Regions from separate parts of the Klebsiella sp. WP3-W18-ESBL-02 genome, predicted to be linked through region 4. Evidence: predicted binding sites of a transcription regulator. Region 4 holds the regulator's gene; each other region holds the start of a gene.

Region 1 (4,213 bases), 990 kb from region 4:
ATGCAAACCTTCAGGCGCAGACGGCAGCGGCAGCGATGCTCAACCTGCCTCCGCCCGCCGCCGGGCCGAGCTGGTTCTGGACCGATCAGTACAGCGATAACCTGCAGTTTATCGGCGACATGCACGGCGACAGCTGGCTGTGTCGTGGCGATCCGAATGCGCATCAAGCCATCTGGTTCCAGCTGCGCGAAGGCGTACTGGTCGGTGCCGTCGCGCTGAATAACGGGCGCGACGTACGCGTACTGCGCAAGCTTATCCAATCGGGACGATCGGTCAGTGAAACCGCGCTGTGTGATGAAAGCGTTGCATTGAAGTCGCTTTAACACGTTCAGACCTCCTTTCCCTACGGAAAGGAGGTCTATCGACGTTGTTGACTCAACCAACAGCCAAATGACTGATTTCTCGTTCCTGTGTGGCAAGTCACAAAATTATGTATTACGTTTAAAACATACATACTTACACTAAGGAACGGCCATGAACTCGCTTCGCTATCTCGACTTTGGCGCCTCACGCGATTTGCTGCTGCTAATCGCCCGTATCGCCATTGTGCTGCTGTTTATTCTCTCCGGTTACCCCAAAATGCTTCACTACGACGGCACGGTGCAGTACATGGCGTCAATCGGTACGCCGATGCCCGCGCTGGCGGCGATTATCGCGATTGTGATGGAAGTTCCGGCCGTTATTCTGATCATTCTTGGCTTCTTCACTCGTCCTCTGGCGATTATCTTTCTGTTCTATACGCTAGGGACGGCGGTGATAGGCCTCCATTACTGGGATATGACCGGCGATGCGGTGATGGCGAATATGATTAACTTCTATAAGAACATCAGTATCGCGGGGGCGTTCCTGCTGCTGGCCATTGTCGGGCCGGGGAAAATTTCGCTGGATCGGCGCTAGCTTTTTTCCTGGTGGCGGCTTCGCCTTATCAGGCCTGCGCAGCATGTCGGCTCGATAAGCGTAGCGCCATCGGGCATAAAAAAAGGCCGCATTCGCGGCCTTTTTTTACATCTGACGATTAGCGCTTATGCGTAAACCGGGAAGCGAGCGCAGATATCCAGCACTTTTGCTTTCACGCGTTCGATGGTGGCTTCATCATTGATGTTATCCAGCACGTCACACATCCAGCCAGCCAGCTCCTTCGCTTCCGCTTCTTTGAAGCCGCGGCGAGTGATAGCCGGAGAACCGATGCGGATACCGGAAGTCACAAACGGGCTCTTCGGATCGTTCGGCACGCTGTTTTTGTTCACGGTGATGTTAGCGCGACCCAGGGCAGCGTCAGCTTCTTTACCGGTCAGGTTTTTATCCACCAGGTCCAGCAGGAACAGGTGGTTTTCAGTCCCGCCAGACACCACTTTGTAACCGCGGTTCAGGAACACTTCCACCATCGCTTTGGCGTTTTTCGCAACCTGCTGCTGGTAGACTTTGAACTCCGGCTCCATCGCTTCTTTCAGCGCTACCGCTTTACCGGCAATCACGTGCATCAGCGGGCCGCCCTGCGCGCTTGGGAACACGGCAGAGTTCAGTTTTTTGTACAGCTCTTCATCACCACCTTTCGCCAGGATCAGGCCGCCGCGCGGACCCGCCAGGGTTTTGTGGGTCGTGGTGGTCACAACGTGAGCATGCGGAACCGGGTTCGGGTAAACGCCTGCGGCAATCAGACCCGCAACGTGCGCCATGTCAACGAACAGGTAAGCGCCGATGCTGTCGGCGATTTCACGCATTTTTGCCCAATCGACTACGCCGGAGTAAGCAGAGAAGCCGCCGATGATCATCTTCGGTTTGTGGGTCTGCGCCAGCTTGGCCATTTCTTCGTAGTCAATTTTGCCGGACTCGTCGATACCATAAGGCACGATGTTGTACAGTTTGCCGGAGAAGTTAACCGGAGAGCCGTGAGTCAGGTGGCCGCCCTGCGCCAGGTTCATACCCAGCACGGTATCGCCCGGCTGCAGCAGCGCGGTGTAGACAGCAAAGTTAGCCTGAGAACCCGAGTGCGGCTGAACGTTAGCATAGTCGGCGCCGAACAGTTCTTTCGCGCGGTCGATAGCCAGCTGTTCCACGATATCGACGTATTCACAGCCGCCGTAGTAACGCTTACCCGGATAACCTTCAGCATATTTGTTGGTCAGCTGAGAGCCCTGCGCCTGCATAACGCGTGGGCTGGTGTAGTTTTCGGAGGCGATCAGTTCAATGTGCTCTTCCTGACGTACTTTTTCTTGCTCCATAGCCTGCCACAGTTCGGCATCATAATCGGCAATGTTCATTTCACGCTTTAACATCCGCATCTCCTGACTCAGCTAACAATAAAATTTTGGCCTGAAAAAGGCAGTCCTGTTGGACAACGGCCCACAGTATAACTGATTAGTTCTGTGATAACAGGTCTTGACAAACGAAATTACGCAAACGTTTACCTTCAGGCTGCACAAGGGCTTGAGGAATAAAGCACTTGATAAGGTAAACGGATTTCTTTTCAGGATTGTGATGCGAATAATTCATGTTGTAACCGCGATGATGCATTGTCACAAAGAACCATTTACAAAGAAGGGTTATTTTTATAAGATGCATTTAACATGCAACAATAGATAACACGTAAGGAAAACCTGCCATGCTAGATGCTCAAACCATCGCGACCGTGAAAGCCACCATTCCGCTGCTGGTTGAAACCGGCCCGAAGCTCACCGCCCACTTTTATGACCGGATGTTTACCCATAATCCGGAGCTGAAAGAGATTTTCAATATGAGCAACCAGCGCAACGGCGATCAGCGTGAAGCGCTGTTCAACGCGATTGCCGCCTATGCCAGTAATATTGAAAATCTGCCGGCTCTGCTGCCAGCGGTGGAGAAAATTGCGCAGAAGCACACTAGCTTCCAGATTAAGCCAGAGCAGTACAACATTGTCGGTGCTCATCTGTTAGCGACGCTGGATGAGATGTTCAGCCCGGGTCAGGAAGTGCTGGACGCATGGGGTAAAGCCTACGGCGTGCTGGCCGGCGTGTTTATCCAGCGTGAAGCGGAGATCTATCAGGACAACGCCAACAAAACCGGCGGCTGGGAAGGCACTCGTGCTTTCCGCATCGTCAAAAAAATCCCGCAAAGCGCGCTGGTCGCCAGCTTCGAAATGGAACCGGTAGACGGTGAGCCCGTCGCGGATTATCAGCCGGGGCAGTATCTGGCGGTCTGGCTGAAGCCGGAAGATTTTGCATTCCAGGAAATTCGTCAGTATTCACTGACGCGCAGCCCGAACGGTAAGGGTTACCGCATTGCGGTAAAACGCGAAAACGGCGGCCAGGTTTCAAACTGGCTGCATAACGCGGCAAAAGAAGGCGATGTTATCCATCTGGCTGCACCTGCTGGCGATTTCTTCCTGAATGTTTCCGCGCAGACGCCGGTTACCTTGATTTCCGGCGGCGTCGGCCAGACGCCGATGCTGGCGATGCTGGATAGTCTGGCCAAACGCCACCATCCGGCGCAGGTAAACTGGTTCCACGCGGCGGAAAACGGTGAAGTTCACGCCTTTGCGGATGAAGTGAAGGCCCACGGCGCAGCGCTGCCGCACTTCCGCTCGCATGTGTGGTATCGCACGCCAACCGACGCCGATCGCGAAGCAGGTGCCTTTGATAGCGAAGGCCTGATGACGCTGGCCCCGCTGGCAGAAAGTCTGCAGGACCCGCAGATGCAGTTCTATCTCTGTGGCCCGATTGCCTTTATGCAACACGCCGCGAAACAGCTGGTGGCGCAGGGCATCAACGCCGAACGCATTCATTACGAATGCTTCGGGCCGCACAAAGTTCTGTAATTATTTCTTTCCAGGCGGGCATGATTGCCCGCCTGCCTCTCCCTGCCAACGCTCGCTGAGGTCAAAAAAACGGGTAGTTAATTGTGTTATGATTAGGCCTCTATCCTATTTTTTATCCTTTGGCGATTCATTTATATGCAACAACCGGTCGTACGCGTTGGGGAATGGCTGATCGCACCCTCTATTAATCAAATCAGCCGCCCTGGACAACAGCTCACCCTGGAACCTCGATTAATCGATTTGCTGATGTACTTTGCCCAGCATCCGGGTGAAGTGCTGAGCCGTGATGAACTGATCGATAATATCTGGATGCGCAACATGGTGACCAGCCACGTGGTCACCCAGAGCATTTCTGAACTACGCAAGTCGCTTCGCAGCGGCGATGATGGTCACGCTGAATACATTATAACCGTCCCGAAA
Region 2 (4,213 bases), 1.3 Mb from region 4:
ATGTTCAGCGCGTCGAAGTCTTTGTGCATTTCGGCAATCATGCGATCCACCAGCGCAACAAAGCTTTCGCCGTTTTCATTGGCACGTTTGATAATTTTGTCGTCAATATCGGTGATGTTACGCACATACTTCAGCTTATAACCGAGGAAACGCAGGTAACGCGCGACGACGTCGAAGGAGACGAAGGTGCGGCCATGGCCGATATGACAGAGATCGTAAACGGTGATACCACACACGTACATGCCGACTTCACCGGCGTGAATAGGCTTAAATTCCTCTTTTTGGCGGGTCATTGTATTGAAGATTTTTAGCATCGAGAATTCCATGTTTACGTGTGTGAACCGGGCATACGCCTGAAACGGTATATTCTACCCGTAATTCAACCCGGAAGCAGCACACAATGCAAGGTGATCGATGTCCCGGCTTATGCTATAACAGACGCCTATATGCCGCCCACCGTCGGGCGAAAGCACCACAATAAACGGAACAGGATGCAGAAATGGTTACTTTCCACACTAATCACGGCGACATCGTTATCAAAACTTTCGACGACAAAGCGCCGGAAACAGTTAAAAACTTCCTGGATTACTGCCGCGAAGGTTTCTACGACAACACCATCTTCCACCGTGTTATCAACGGATTCATGATTCAGGGCGGCGGCTTCGAGCCGGGCATGAAGCAGAAAACCACCAAAGAAGCGATCAAGAACGAAGCGAACAACGGTCTGAAAAACACCCGTGGTACGCTGGCCATGGCGCGTACTCAGGCTCCGCACTCCGCCACCGCCCAGTTCTTCATTAACGTTGCCGACAACGACTTCCTGAACTTCTCCGGCGAAAGCCTGCAGGGTTGGGGCTACTGCGTGTTTGCTGAAGTGGTTGAAGGTATGGACGTTGTTGACAAGATCAAAGGCGTTTCCACCGGCCGCAGCGGTATGCATCAGGACGTTCCGAAAGAAGACGTTGTGATCACCAGCGTGACCGTCAGCGAGTAATTAGTGGCGACACTTTTTATCGCAGATTTGCACCTGCAAACAGAAGAACCGGCGATTACCGCCGGTTTTCTGCGTTTTTTACGCGGTGAAGCTCGCCAGGCCGACGCACTGTATATCTTAGGCGACCTGTTCGAGGCGTGGATTGGCGATGACGATCCGAATCCGCTGCACCGTGAAATGGCTGCGGCCATTAAATCGCTGGTTGACGCTGGCGTACCCTGTTTCTTTATTCACGGCAATCGTGACTTCCTGATAGGCAAACGCTTTGCCCGCGAGAGCGGTATGCTGCTGCTGCCCGAAGAACAGGTGCTCGATCTCTATGGCCGCCGGCTGCTGATTATGCACGGCGACACGCTTTGTACCGACGATCCCGGCTATCTGGCCTTCCGCGCAAAAGTACATACTCCTTGGATTCAAAGGCTGTTCCTCGCCCTGCCGCTGTTTATTCGCCGCCGTATTGCGCAGAAAATGCGTCACGACAGCAAAGCCGCCAATAGCCACAAGTCGATGGACATCATGGATGTAAACCAGAATGCCGTCGTCGCGGTGATGGAAAAACATCAGGTGCAGTGGCTGATTCACGGTCATACGCATCGTCCGGCTATCCATGAGCTCAACGCCAACGGCGCGCTGGCGCACCGCGTGGTGCTCGGAGCATGGCACAGCAACGGCTCGATGGTCAAAGTGACCCAGGACGACGTTGAGCTGATTCCTTTCGCGTTTTAAATTTCCGTCTGAATACGCCATTTCACGGCGACGCAACCGTTTTCCTTGCCCATTTTCCGTGGTATTCTCTGTGGCCTCTAAGTCGTGTGCAGCACACCCACAGGAGTTTTCAGACGCATGTCTTCCCGCAATAATCCGGCACGTATCGCCATCGTGATGGGGTCCAAAAGCGACTGGGCTACCATGCAGTTCGCCGCAGAAATCCTTGATATTCTGAATGTTCCTCACCATGTTGAAGTGGTTTCCGCCCACCGCACGCCCGATAAGCTGTTCAGTTTTGCCGAAACAGCGGAAGAGAACGGCTACCAGGTGATTATTGCCGGAGCCGGCGGTGCAGCGCACTTACCCGGAATGATTGCCGCCAAAACGCTGGTACCGGTGCTGGGCGTGCCGGTACAGAGCGCGGCATTAAGCGGCGTCGATAGTCTCTACTCTATCGTACAGATGCCGCGCGGGATCCCGGTAGGGACGCTGGCGATTGGTAAAGCCGGCGCCGCCAACGCCGCGCTGCTGGCCGCACAGATTCTGGCTCAGCACGATGCGCAGTTGCATCAGCGTCTGGCCGAGTGGCGCCAAGCACAAACCGATGACGTTCTGGAAAACCCGGACCCGCGAGGTGCCGCATGAAGCAGGTCTGCGTACTGGGCAACGGCCAGCTTGGCCGTATGCTGCGTCAGGCCGGTGAACCGCTGGGCATTGCCGTCTGGCCGGTAGGACTAGAAGCTGACCCGGCCGCCGTGCCGTTCCAGCAGAGCGTGATTACCGCTGAAATTGAACGCTGGCCGGAAACCGCCCTGACCCGCGAGCTGGCCGAGCATACCGCTTTTGTAAACCGCGACGTCTTCCCGATTATCGCCGACCGTCTGACGCAAAAGCAGCTCTTCGATAAGCTCGGCCTGGCCACCGCCCCGTGGCAACTGCTGGCCAGCGAGCAAGAGTGGCCGGCCGTATTTGACCGTCTGGGCGAGCTGGCGATCGTCAAGCGCCGCACCGGCGGCTACGACGGCCGCGGCCAGTGGCGCCTGCGCAAAGACGATACCGCGCAGCTGCCGGAAGAGTGCTATGGCGAATGCATCGTCGAGCAGGGGATTAATTTCTCCGGCGAAGTGTCGCTGGTGGGCGCCCGCGCGCGCGACGGCAGCACCGTATTTTATCCGTTGACCCACAACCTGCATCAGGACGGTATTCTGCGCATGAGCGTTGCCTTCCCGCAGGCCGATGCCCAACAGCAGGCGCAGGCAGAAGCCATGCTCAGCGCCATTATGCAAGCGCTGAACTACGTCGGCGTGATGGCCATGGAGTGTTTTATCACGCCGGGCGGGCTGCTGATTAACGAACTGGCGCCGCGCGTGCACAACAGCGGCCACTGGACGCAGAACGGCGCGTCGATTAGCCAGTTCGAACTGCACCTGCGCGCCATTACCGATCTGCCGCTGCCGCCGCCGGTGGTCAACAGCCCGTCGGTGATGGTTAACCTGATTGGTACCGATCTCAACTATGACTGGCTGAAGCTGCCGCTGGTGCATCTGCACTGGTACGACAAAGAGGTTCGCCCGGGTCGTAAAGTGGGCCACCTTAACCTCAGCGACAGCGACACCGGCCGCCTCAGCGCAACGCTGGAAGCGCTGGTTCCGCTGCTGCCAGGCGAATACGCCAGCGGCATTGCCTGGGCGCAAGCACGCCTGAAGTAAGCCTTTAGTGCCGGGGAAAGAATCTAACGCTTCCCCGGCCCCCTCCTTGAAGCGTAAAATCCTGCCCTAAACGCCATACCCCACTTTGCCAGAGAAGGATTGCCCCATGGAAAATGGGACGGATTACTGCGCCATTCTGCGCGCGGAAACGCCCATCATTGACGTTCGCGCCCCGGTTGAGTTTGCCCACGGCGCGGTGCCTGCAGCCGTGAACCTACCGTTGATGACCGATGATGAACGCGCAGCCGTCGGCACCTGCTATAAACGTCAAGGCGCGGAAGCCGCCCTCGCGCTCGGCCACAAACTGGTTGCCGGTGAGACGCGCCAGCGCCGCATCGACGCATGGCTGGCGGCCTGTCGACAGGCGCCGCAGGGCTATCTGTGCTGCGCGCGCGGCGGGCAGCGTTCGCATATTGTGCAAAGCTGGCTTAAAGACCAGGGCATTGATTACCCGCTGATCGTCGGCGGCTACAAGGCGCTGCGCCAGGCGGCAATGCAGGCGACGGAAGCACTGGTTCGTCATCCGATCGTGCTGGTCGGCGGCTGTACCGGTAATGGCAAAACGCCGCTGGTTCGCCAGCAGCCTCAGGGCATCGACCTGGAAGGGTTAGCACACCATCGCGGTTCTTCATTCGGCCGGACCCTCAGCGCCCAGTTTTCCCAGGCGACCTTTGAGAACCACCTAGCGACGGCGCTGCTGAAGGGCGCACATCAGCGGGATCGCGTACGCTGGGTGCTGGAAGATGAAGGCCGAATGATTGGCGCAAATCATCTGCCGGAATGCCTGCGCGAGCGCATGGCG
Region 3 (4,213 bases), 900 kb from region 4:
CTATTCGTCAGCGCACGCCGGCAACCGCCGAGCAGGAAGAGAAGTTCCCGCTGCACATTCCGTTCGATATCGAACTGTACGATAACGAGGGGAAGGTGATCCCGCTGCAAAAAGACGGTCATCCGGTGCATCACGTGCTGAACGTCACTCAGGCAGAACAAACGTTTGTTTTTGATAATGTTTACTTCCAGCCGGTGCCATCGCTGCTGCGTGAGTTCTCCGCGCCGGTGAAGCTGGAGTATAAATGGAGCGATCAGCAGCTCACGTTCCTGATGCGTCATGCGCGTAACGATTTCTCCCGTTGGGATGCGGCGCAGAGCCTGCTGGCGACCTATATCAAACTCAACGTCGCGCGCCATCAGCAGGGCCAGCCGCTGTCGCTGCCGGTACACGTTGCCGATGCGTTCCGCGCGATTCTGCTTGATGAGCACATCGACCCGGCGCTGGCGGCTGAAATCCTGACGCTGCCATCAACGAGCGAAATTGCTGAGCTGTTCGAGATTATTGATCCTATCGCTATTGCTGCGGTGCGCGAAGCGCTGACCCGTACGCTGGCGACTGAACTGGCCGATGAATGTCTGGCGGTGTATAACGCCAACAAGCTCGACAGCTATCGCGTAGAGCATGCCGACATAGGCAAGCGTTCGCTGCGCAATACCTGCCTGCGCTATCTGGCATTTGGTGACCGTGAGCTTGGCGATAAGCTGGTGAGCGATCAGTACCATCATGCCGATAACATGACGGATGCGCTGGCGGCGCTGTCGGCGGCCGTGGCGGCAGAGCTGCCGTGTCGCGATGCCCTGATGCAGGAATATGATGATAAGTGGCATCACGACGGTCTGGTGATGGATAAATGGCTGATTTTGCAAGCGACCAGTCCGGCGGAAGATGTGCTGGCGACGGTGCGTAAGTTGTTGAACCATCGCTCATTCAGTATGAATAACCCGAACCGTATTCGCTCTCTGATAGGTGCTTTTGCCGGTAGTAACCCGGCGGCGTTCCATGCCCAGGACGGTAGCGGCTACCAGTTCCTGGTGGAAATGCTCACCATACTGAACAGCAAAAACCCGCAGGTGGCTTCACGTCTGATTGAGCCGCTGATCCGCCTGAAACGCTATGATGCCAAACGCCAGGCGCTGATGCGTGCGGCGCTGGAGCAGCTGAAAGGGCTGGAAAATCTGTCCGGCGATCTGTTCGAGAAGATTACGAAAGCGCTAGCGTAATCGTTGCCCCGGAAGGCGTTAACCTCCCGGGGGTTCTTCACGCAATAAATGAAAAACGCCGCGGGTATTTGCCTGCGGCGTTTTTTTTATCAAACATGGGCAGCCTGTCGCGCGGTATTTAAAGCGGGGACCTGAATGTCCCGCCGGTGCAGCGCCTGCCAGAATGTCTCCAGCGCGTTGTCCAGCCGCGTGTGCAGGTTCGGGCTGAACTGCGGCTTGTGCTGATAATCGGTCACCTGGCTGTCGTCGGCGAATACGCCCTGCAGAATCTCCTGTGCTTTCAGCGCGTTGAGCACCGGTTTGAGGGCGTAATCGACCGCCAGCATATGCGCCACGGTGCCGCCGGTGGCCAGCGGCAGCACGATTTTTCCTTCCAGCGCGCGCTCTGGCAGCAGATCGAGCAGAGCCTTTAACGCGCCGGCAAATGAGGCTTTATACACCGGCGTGGCGATAATAAGCCCATCCGCATGGCTCAACTGTTCGGTTAAGGTTTGCAGCGCCGGGCTGTCAAAACGAGCGTGGAAGAGATCTTCCGGCGCAAAATTCTGCAGATGCCAGTGAAACACTTCGACGTCGGCCGCTGACAGCTTCTCGCGTGCGTATTCCAGCAGCGCGCTGGAGCGAGAAGGAAAGCGGGGACTGCCAGCTAAAGTAATGACGCGCATAATCTCTCCTTATAACCAAAAATAAACATAAAGTTAAAGTTGATAACATTTGTACCAGTGTCTCAAAGCCGTTCTGGCGCGCGAAATACTTTTTCCGGCGTAGGATTACCGGAAAATGCATATGCGCTGAGCGCGATAAAGGAGGAGAGGAAAACGATTGCGCTTTTTTTGCCATAGGTCAATTCCCTTTCGAAGCAAGATCGCACATAATACGCCCCCGGTTTGCACACCGGGAATCCAGGAGAGTTCATGTACTATCCCTTCGTTCGTAAAGCACTTTTCCAGCTCGATCCAGAGCGCGCTCATGAATTAACGTTCCAACAATTACGCCGTGTCACCGGTACGCCGCTGGAAGCGCTCGTGCGCCAGAAAGTACCGGAAAAACCGGTCACCTGTATGGGGCTGACGTTTAAAAACCCTCTCGGTCTGGCCGCCGGTCTGGATAAAGACGGTGAATGTATAGATGCCTTAGGGGCCATGGGATTTGGTTCGATCGAAATTGGCACCGTTACGCCGCGCGCGCAGCCGGGTAACGATAAACCGCGCCTGTTCCGCCTGGTGGATGCGGAAGGGCTGATCAACCGCATGGGCTTCAATAACCATGGTGTAGATAACTTGGTTGAGAACGTTAAAAAGGCGCATTTCGACGGTATTCTGGGGATTAATATTGGCAAAAATAAAGACACCCCTGTCGAGCACGGCAAAGATGACTATCTGATTTGTATGGAAAAAATCTACGCCTATGCCGGTTATATTGCGATTAATATTTCATCGCCAAATACCCCGGGATTACGCACGCTGCAATATGGTGAGGCGCTGGACGATCTGCTTTCTGGTATTAAAAATAAACAATCAGAGCTTCAGCAAAAGCACCATAAATATGTTCCTGTGGCAGTGAAGATCGCGCCGGATCTTTCTCACGAGGAGTTGATCCAGGTGGCCGATAGTTTGCTTCGCCATAATATCGATGGGGTAATTGCCACCAATACGACATTGGATCGTTCGCTGGTTCAGGGGATGAAACACTGTGATGAAACCGGTGGTTTGAGCGGTCGTCCATTACAATTAAAAAGTACCGAAATTATTCGTATGCTGTCGGCTGAATTAAAAGGTCAGCTGCCTATTATTGGCGTCGGTGGTATCGATTCAGTGATGGCGGCGCGCGAAAAGATGGCGGCTGGCGCAACGCTGGTACAGATTTATTCCGGCTTTATTTTTAAAGGCCCACCGCTGATTAAAGAAATCGTCACCCACATCTAGTCTTTTTCTTCGTAATGTGATCCAGGGCTTTATTTCCAGCCCTGGTTGCTTTATATTTCCCTATTGTTGCTTATTTAGACATATTAGTCTTTTATTATTTAGGGCGACAATAACGGAATGGAAGAACAGACAGCGCAATGGATGCAAAAATGATGGGGGAAACACATGCGAATTAAACCTGATGATAACTGGCGCTGGTATTATGATGAAGAGCACGATCGTATGATGCTCGATTTAGCCAACGGCATGTTGTTCCGCTCGCGTTTTGCTCGTCGCATGTTAACGCCCGATGCTTTTGCTCCTACCGGTTTTTGCGTCGATGACGCTGCACTGTATTTCTCTTTTGAAGAAAAATGCCGCGACCTGCTGCTGTCGAAAGAACACCGCGCTGAACTTATTCTTAACGCGCTGGTGGCGATCCGCTTCCTGAAGCCGCAAATGCCGAAAAGCTGGCACTTCCGCGCCCATCAAGATGCCTGGACGCCGGTCACCGGCGATGCGGCTCGCGTCTGGCTGAGCGATGACGACAGCCAGGTGAACCTGCTGGTGGTTGAGCCGGGTGAGAACGCCGCGCTGTGTCTGCTGGCCCAGCCGGGTCTGGTTCTGGCCGGGCGCACAATGCAGCTTGGCGACCCGATCAAAGTGATGAATGACAGGCTGCAACCGCAGCCTGGGCTCGACGGTTACAGCCTGGAACAGGCGGTTTAACTTTTTAGCTTCAGCGCCGTTTTAGGTATGCAGCTGCAGCTCAGTATGGTGCCGTCGGCCGCGACCGCGCTTTTCTTAAGCGGGCTGACTTCCCCTTCAACCAGCGTCACGCGGCAGCTACCGCACAGGCCAGCGCGGCAGGTGTAGGGGATGCGAATACCCTGCTGCTCGAGCTGCTCCAGCAATACCTGCTGATTATTGCCGCTGAAGGTGTTTCCCTCCCAGTCAATATCGACCAACGCATTTTGCTGCGCCTGCGGCGCCACGGCTTCGTCGCTCTGCGCGGCGGTATAGACTTTGCCCGGCCCGGTCGCGAGAATATCCACCTCATCACCCACGCGTACAACGCCGCTATTG
Region 4 (4,213 bases):
GGCTGGCGCTGACCGCCGAGGCCGGCGTTTGCAGGTCTTGCTGAATGGCAGCAAAAGCAGGCAGGTACATGTCGGTGGCCAGAAAACCCAGCACGCTCAGCCCCGCGAGCCAGACTAAAAATCCTTTCCCAGGTTGCATAAATTGCCCTTTATTATCTGATATTAACCTTGCCGCCGAGTGTAGAGAGTGCATTCAGGGTTGTGAAACGCTAATATTTGAGCCATGGATTCAAATTTTTTGCAGGCAGAAAATGTGGTCTGAATATTCTCTTGAAGTCGTTGATGCGGTAGCGCGTAACGGTAGCTTTAGCGCCGCCGCGCAGGAACTGCATCGTGTGCCTTCTGCGGTAAGCTATACGGTACGACAGCTGGAAGAGTGGCTGGCTGTACCGCTGTTTGAACGCCGTCATCGCGACGTGGAATTAACGCCTGCCGGGGCATGGTTCCTGAAAGAAGGGCGGTCTGTTATCAAAAAAATGCAGATCACCCGCCAGCAGTGCCAGCAGATTGCCAACGGCTGGCGTGGCCAGTTGGCGATTGCCGTTGATAATATTGTTAAGCCACAGCGTACGCGCCAGCTGATCGTCGATTTTTACCGTCACTTTAGCGACGTTGAGCTGATTGTTTACCAGGAAGTCTTTAACGGCGTATGGGATGCGCTGGCGGACGGCCGCGTCGAGCTGGCGATTGGCGCCACGCAGGCGATTCCGGTCGGGGGGCGCTTTGCTTTTAGGGATATGGGAATGCTCAACTGGCACTGCGTGGTGTCCAGCGCACATCCGCTGGCGCGTCTGGATGGGCCGCTCAGCGATGATGTACTGCGCAACTGGCCGTCACTGGTGCGCGAGGATACCTCACGTTCGCTGCCTAAGCGTACGACCTGGCTGCTGGATAACCAAAAACGCGTGGTGGTGCCGGATTGGGCGTCGTCAGAAACCTGTATTTCCGCCGGCTTATGTGCGGCGATGGTGCCGGGGCATCTGGCTCAGCCATGGCTGGAGAGCGGAGAGTGGGTCGCACTGACGCTGGAGAACCCGTTCCCGGATGCCGCCTGTTGCCTCACGTGGCAGCAAAGTGAAGCGTCACCGGCATTAAGCTGGCTGCTGGAGTATCTGGGGGATAGTGAGACGCTGAACGAGGAGTGGCTGCGAACGCCCGTATAGGGCGCTCGCAGAACGCGATTAACGGCGGTAGTCGCGATATGGACCGTCGGCCACAGAACGACGCTCAATCAGGCGCGGGTGCACCTCAATTGACTGTGACTCTTCGCGCTTGCTGACGATGCGATCCATCAGCATGTTAAAGGCCGTTTCGCCAAGCGAGTCCTTCGGCTGATGGATAGTGGTCAGCGCGGGGGTGAAGAAACGTGAGTTACGCACGTTATCATACCCGATCAGCGAAATATCCTGCGGCACGCGCAGCCCCATTTCATCGGCGGCACACAGTGCGCCCATGGCCATAATATCGCCGCCGCAGAAGATGGCGGTTGGGCGCGGGTGCTGGGACAGAATCTGCTGCATCGCCCGGTAGCCGGATTCTGGTTCAAAGTCGCCCTGAACAATCCAGTTTGCCGGTACGTTAATCTGCGCTTCTTCCATCGCTTTCATAAAGCCTGCCAGACGGCCTGCGCCGGTATTGCGCTCCAGCGGGCCCGGGATCACGCCGATATCGCGATGGCCGCGTTCGATCAGATAGCGGCCCGCCATATAACCGCCTTCGAAGGCGTTATCGATAACCGAGTCGGTAAAATCGGCTTTGGCTTCGCCCCAGTCCATCACCACCATTGGAATGTGACGATACTCTTCCAGCATGGAGAGCAGTGACTCCGGGTATTCTGAGCACATGACCAGCAGACCGTCGACGCGCTTTTGCGCCATCATTGACAGGTACGCGCGCTGCTTCTCAAGATTGTTCCACGCGTTGCCGAGGATCAGGGTATACCCTTTCTGGAAGCAGTTTTTCTCTACGGCCTCAATAATTTCGGCAAAATAGGCTGCTTCACTGCTGGTGGCCAGCAAACCAATGGATTTGGTGTGGTTGACCTTCAGGCTGCGGGCAACGGCGCTCGGCGAGTAGTGCAGTTCTTTAATCGCCGCCCAGACCGCTTCACGCGTCTCTTCGGCGACAAAACGCGTTTTGTTAATTACATGTGATACGGTTGTAGTGGAAACGTTTGCGCGCTTCGCTACATCTTTAATTGTTGCCATTCCATCTCACTCCAGACCCTGGCCTGCCCCTGAAAAAATCGAAAGGAAAACGTTTGCCTTCACACACCCTGACGCAATTTTGTGAATTGCGATTCGCCGGGAAAACGATACAGGACGACAGGAGGGGGTCAATGGCCGGTACGCTTATAAATAAGCGTCGAATTTTGACGTATCCCGACGCAAAGTGGAAGAGCAAAAAACAACATCCTGCTAAATCTGTGAAGATTTTTACGATTATCTGTGCAAAAATGAGTAAGCTCAGTTTCACTGTGGCAATAAAAAGGAGAAAAATTGATGAGTACCGAACTTAAGCTGTCGCTCACCACTACCATTATTACGCTTGCGCTCATTGTTGCCGCTGCACTGACCGCCGTATTGCATTAATTCCTCCGGTGAGGGAGTTCGCTCCCTCCCGTCAATTGTTATCAAATTAGCAATAATCTTTTGCTGTTTTGTACACTTCTGATTTTCTGTGATTGATGTCATGCTTTTGCCCTATGTTGTCATGCCGCCAGCTGTGCGCGGCCAACCGGAGTTTTTGCATGAAAGTCAATTATCCCCTGCTTGCCCTGGCGATTGGCGCCTTTGGCATAGGGACCACCGAATTTTCGCCCATGGGGCTGCTGCCGGTCATTGCGAAGGGCGTTGACGTCTCTATTCCCGCCGCTGGAATGTTGATCAGCGCCTACGCCGTGGGCGTGATGGTCGGGGCCCCGCTGATGACGCTGCTGTTGTCTCATCGCGCGCGGCGCAATGCGCTGATTTTCCTGATGGCGATTTTTACCCTTGGTAACGTGCTGTCGGCTATCTCGCCTGACTACACCACGCTGATGCTGTCGCGCATTATTACCAGCCTCAACCACGGCGCGTTCTTTGGTCTGGGGTCGGTGGTTGCCGCGAGCGTTGTGCCGAAGCATAAGCAGGCGAGCGCGGTAGCGACCATGTTTATGGGCCTGACAATTGCCAATATCGGCGGCGTTCCGGCGGCGACCTGGCTGGGTGAAACCATTGGCTGGCGCATGTCGTTCCTGGCGACCGCTGGCCTTGGGATTGTCGCCATGGCGGGGCTGTGGCTGTCGCTGCCGAAGGGTGGGGCAGGGGAAAAACCGGACGTTAAGCGTGAGCTGGCGGTACTGGTGCGCCCACAGGTACTTTCTGCCTTACTGACCACCGTGCTCGGCGCTGGTGCGATGTTTACGCTTTATACCTACATTTCGCCGGTATTGCGGACCCTGACGCACGCCACGCCGGGATTTATTACGTTGATGCTGGTATTGATTGGCGTTGGCTTCTCTATTGGCAACTTCCTTGGCGGCAAATTTGCTGACCGCTCGGTTAGCGGTACGCTCAAAGGTTTCTTGCTGCTGCTGATGGCCATTATGCTGGCCATTCCCTGGCTGGCGCAGAGCCAGGTGGGGGCGGCGTTTAGCATGGTGGTGTGGGGCGCGGCAACGTTTGCCGTGGTGCCGCCGCTACAGATGCGCGTGATGCGGGTAGCACACGAAGCGCCGGGGCTTTCGTCGTCGGTGAATATTGGCGCGTTTAACCTCGGTAATGCGCTGGGGGCCGTGGCCGGCGGTGCGGTTATATCGGGCGGGCTGGGCTACAGCTTTGTACCGGTGATGGGGGCGATCGTTGCTGCGCTGGCGCTGGCGGTCGTGTTCTTCAGCGGCCGTCGCCGTGGTGCGCAGGCGCTGGTCAGCGAGTAAAAAAAACGCAGAAGGCAAGCCTTCTGCGCGATGGCATATCACCCGGCGAAGCATGGCAACGCCGGGTTTTTTGTGCTTACGCAGCCAGATTTTCAGCCACGAACGCCCAGTTCACCAGAGCCCAGAAGTGCTCCAGGTAGTTAGGGCGGGCGTTGCGGTAGTCAATATAGTAAGCATGTTCCCACACGTCGACGGTCAACAGCGGCTTCGCGTCGGTGGTCAGCGGGGTGCCGGCGTTAGACGTGGATACGATGGCCAGAGAACCGTCAGCTTTCTTCACAAGCCAGGTCCAGCCTG

Evidence for each region. The regulator PurR, encoded in region 4, represses purine synthesis genes. The targets are predictions, from matches to a motif close to CANGCAAACGTTTGCNTG.
Region 1: the regulator PurR is predicted to act here: its motif matches at 2,394-2,411, upstream of glyA (serine hydroxymethyltransferase).
Region 2: the regulator PurR is predicted to act here: its motif matches at 1,750-1,767, upstream of purE (5-(carboxyamino)imidazole ribonucleotide mutase).
Region 3: the regulator PurR is predicted to act here: its motif matches at 2,035-2,052, upstream of pyrD (quinone-dependent dihydroorotate dehydrogenase).

What each region holds. Positions count from the first base shown of each region.
Region 1 is NZ_AP021972.1:1,364,778-1,368,990, reverse strand. It holds gene hcaD (phenylpropionate dioxygenase ferredoxin reductase subunit) at 1-323, shown strand, start outside; gene H7R56_RS06555 (DoxX family protein) at 475-897, shown strand; gene glyA (serine hydroxymethyltransferase) at 1,023-2,276, opposite strand; gene hmpA (NO-inducible flavohemoprotein) at 2,603-3,793, shown strand; gene cadC (lysine decarboxylation/transport transcriptional activator CadC) at 3,929-4,213, shown strand, end outside.
Region 2 is NZ_AP021972.1:3,690,149-3,694,361, forward strand. It holds gene cysS (cysteine--tRNA ligase) at 1-314, opposite strand, end outside; gene ppiB (peptidylprolyl isomerase B) at 500-994, shown strand; gene lpxH (UDP-2,3-diacylglucosamine diphosphatase) at 998-1,720, shown strand; gene purE (5-(carboxyamino)imidazole ribonucleotide mutase) at 1,838-2,347, shown strand; gene purK (5-(carboxyamino)imidazole ribonucleotide synthase) at 2,344-3,411, shown strand; gene mnmH (tRNA 2-selenouridine(34) synthase MnmH) at 3,518-4,213, shown strand, end outside.
Region 3 is NZ_AP021972.1:3,251,171-3,255,383, reverse strand. It holds gene pepN (aminopeptidase N) at 1-1,223, shown strand, start outside; gene ssuE (NADPH-dependent FMN reductase) at 1,313-1,888, opposite strand; gene pyrD (quinone-dependent dihydroorotate dehydrogenase) at 2,138-3,148, shown strand; gene zapC (cell division protein ZapC) at 3,314-3,856, shown strand; gene H7R56_RS15615 (YcbX family protein) at 3,853-4,213, opposite strand, start outside.
Region 4 is NZ_AP021972.1:2,354,001-2,358,213, forward strand. It holds gene punC (purine nucleoside transporter PunC) at 1-139, opposite strand, end outside; gene punR (DNA-binding transcriptional activator PunR) at 252-1,163, shown strand; gene purR (HTH-type transcriptional repressor PurR) at 1,182-2,207, opposite strand; gene H7R56_RS11140 (cytochrome bd-I oxidase subunit CydH) at 2,502-2,591, shown strand; gene H7R56_RS11145 (MFS transporter) at 2,750-3,916, shown strand; gene sodB (superoxide dismutase [Fe]) at 3,993-4,213, opposite strand, start outside.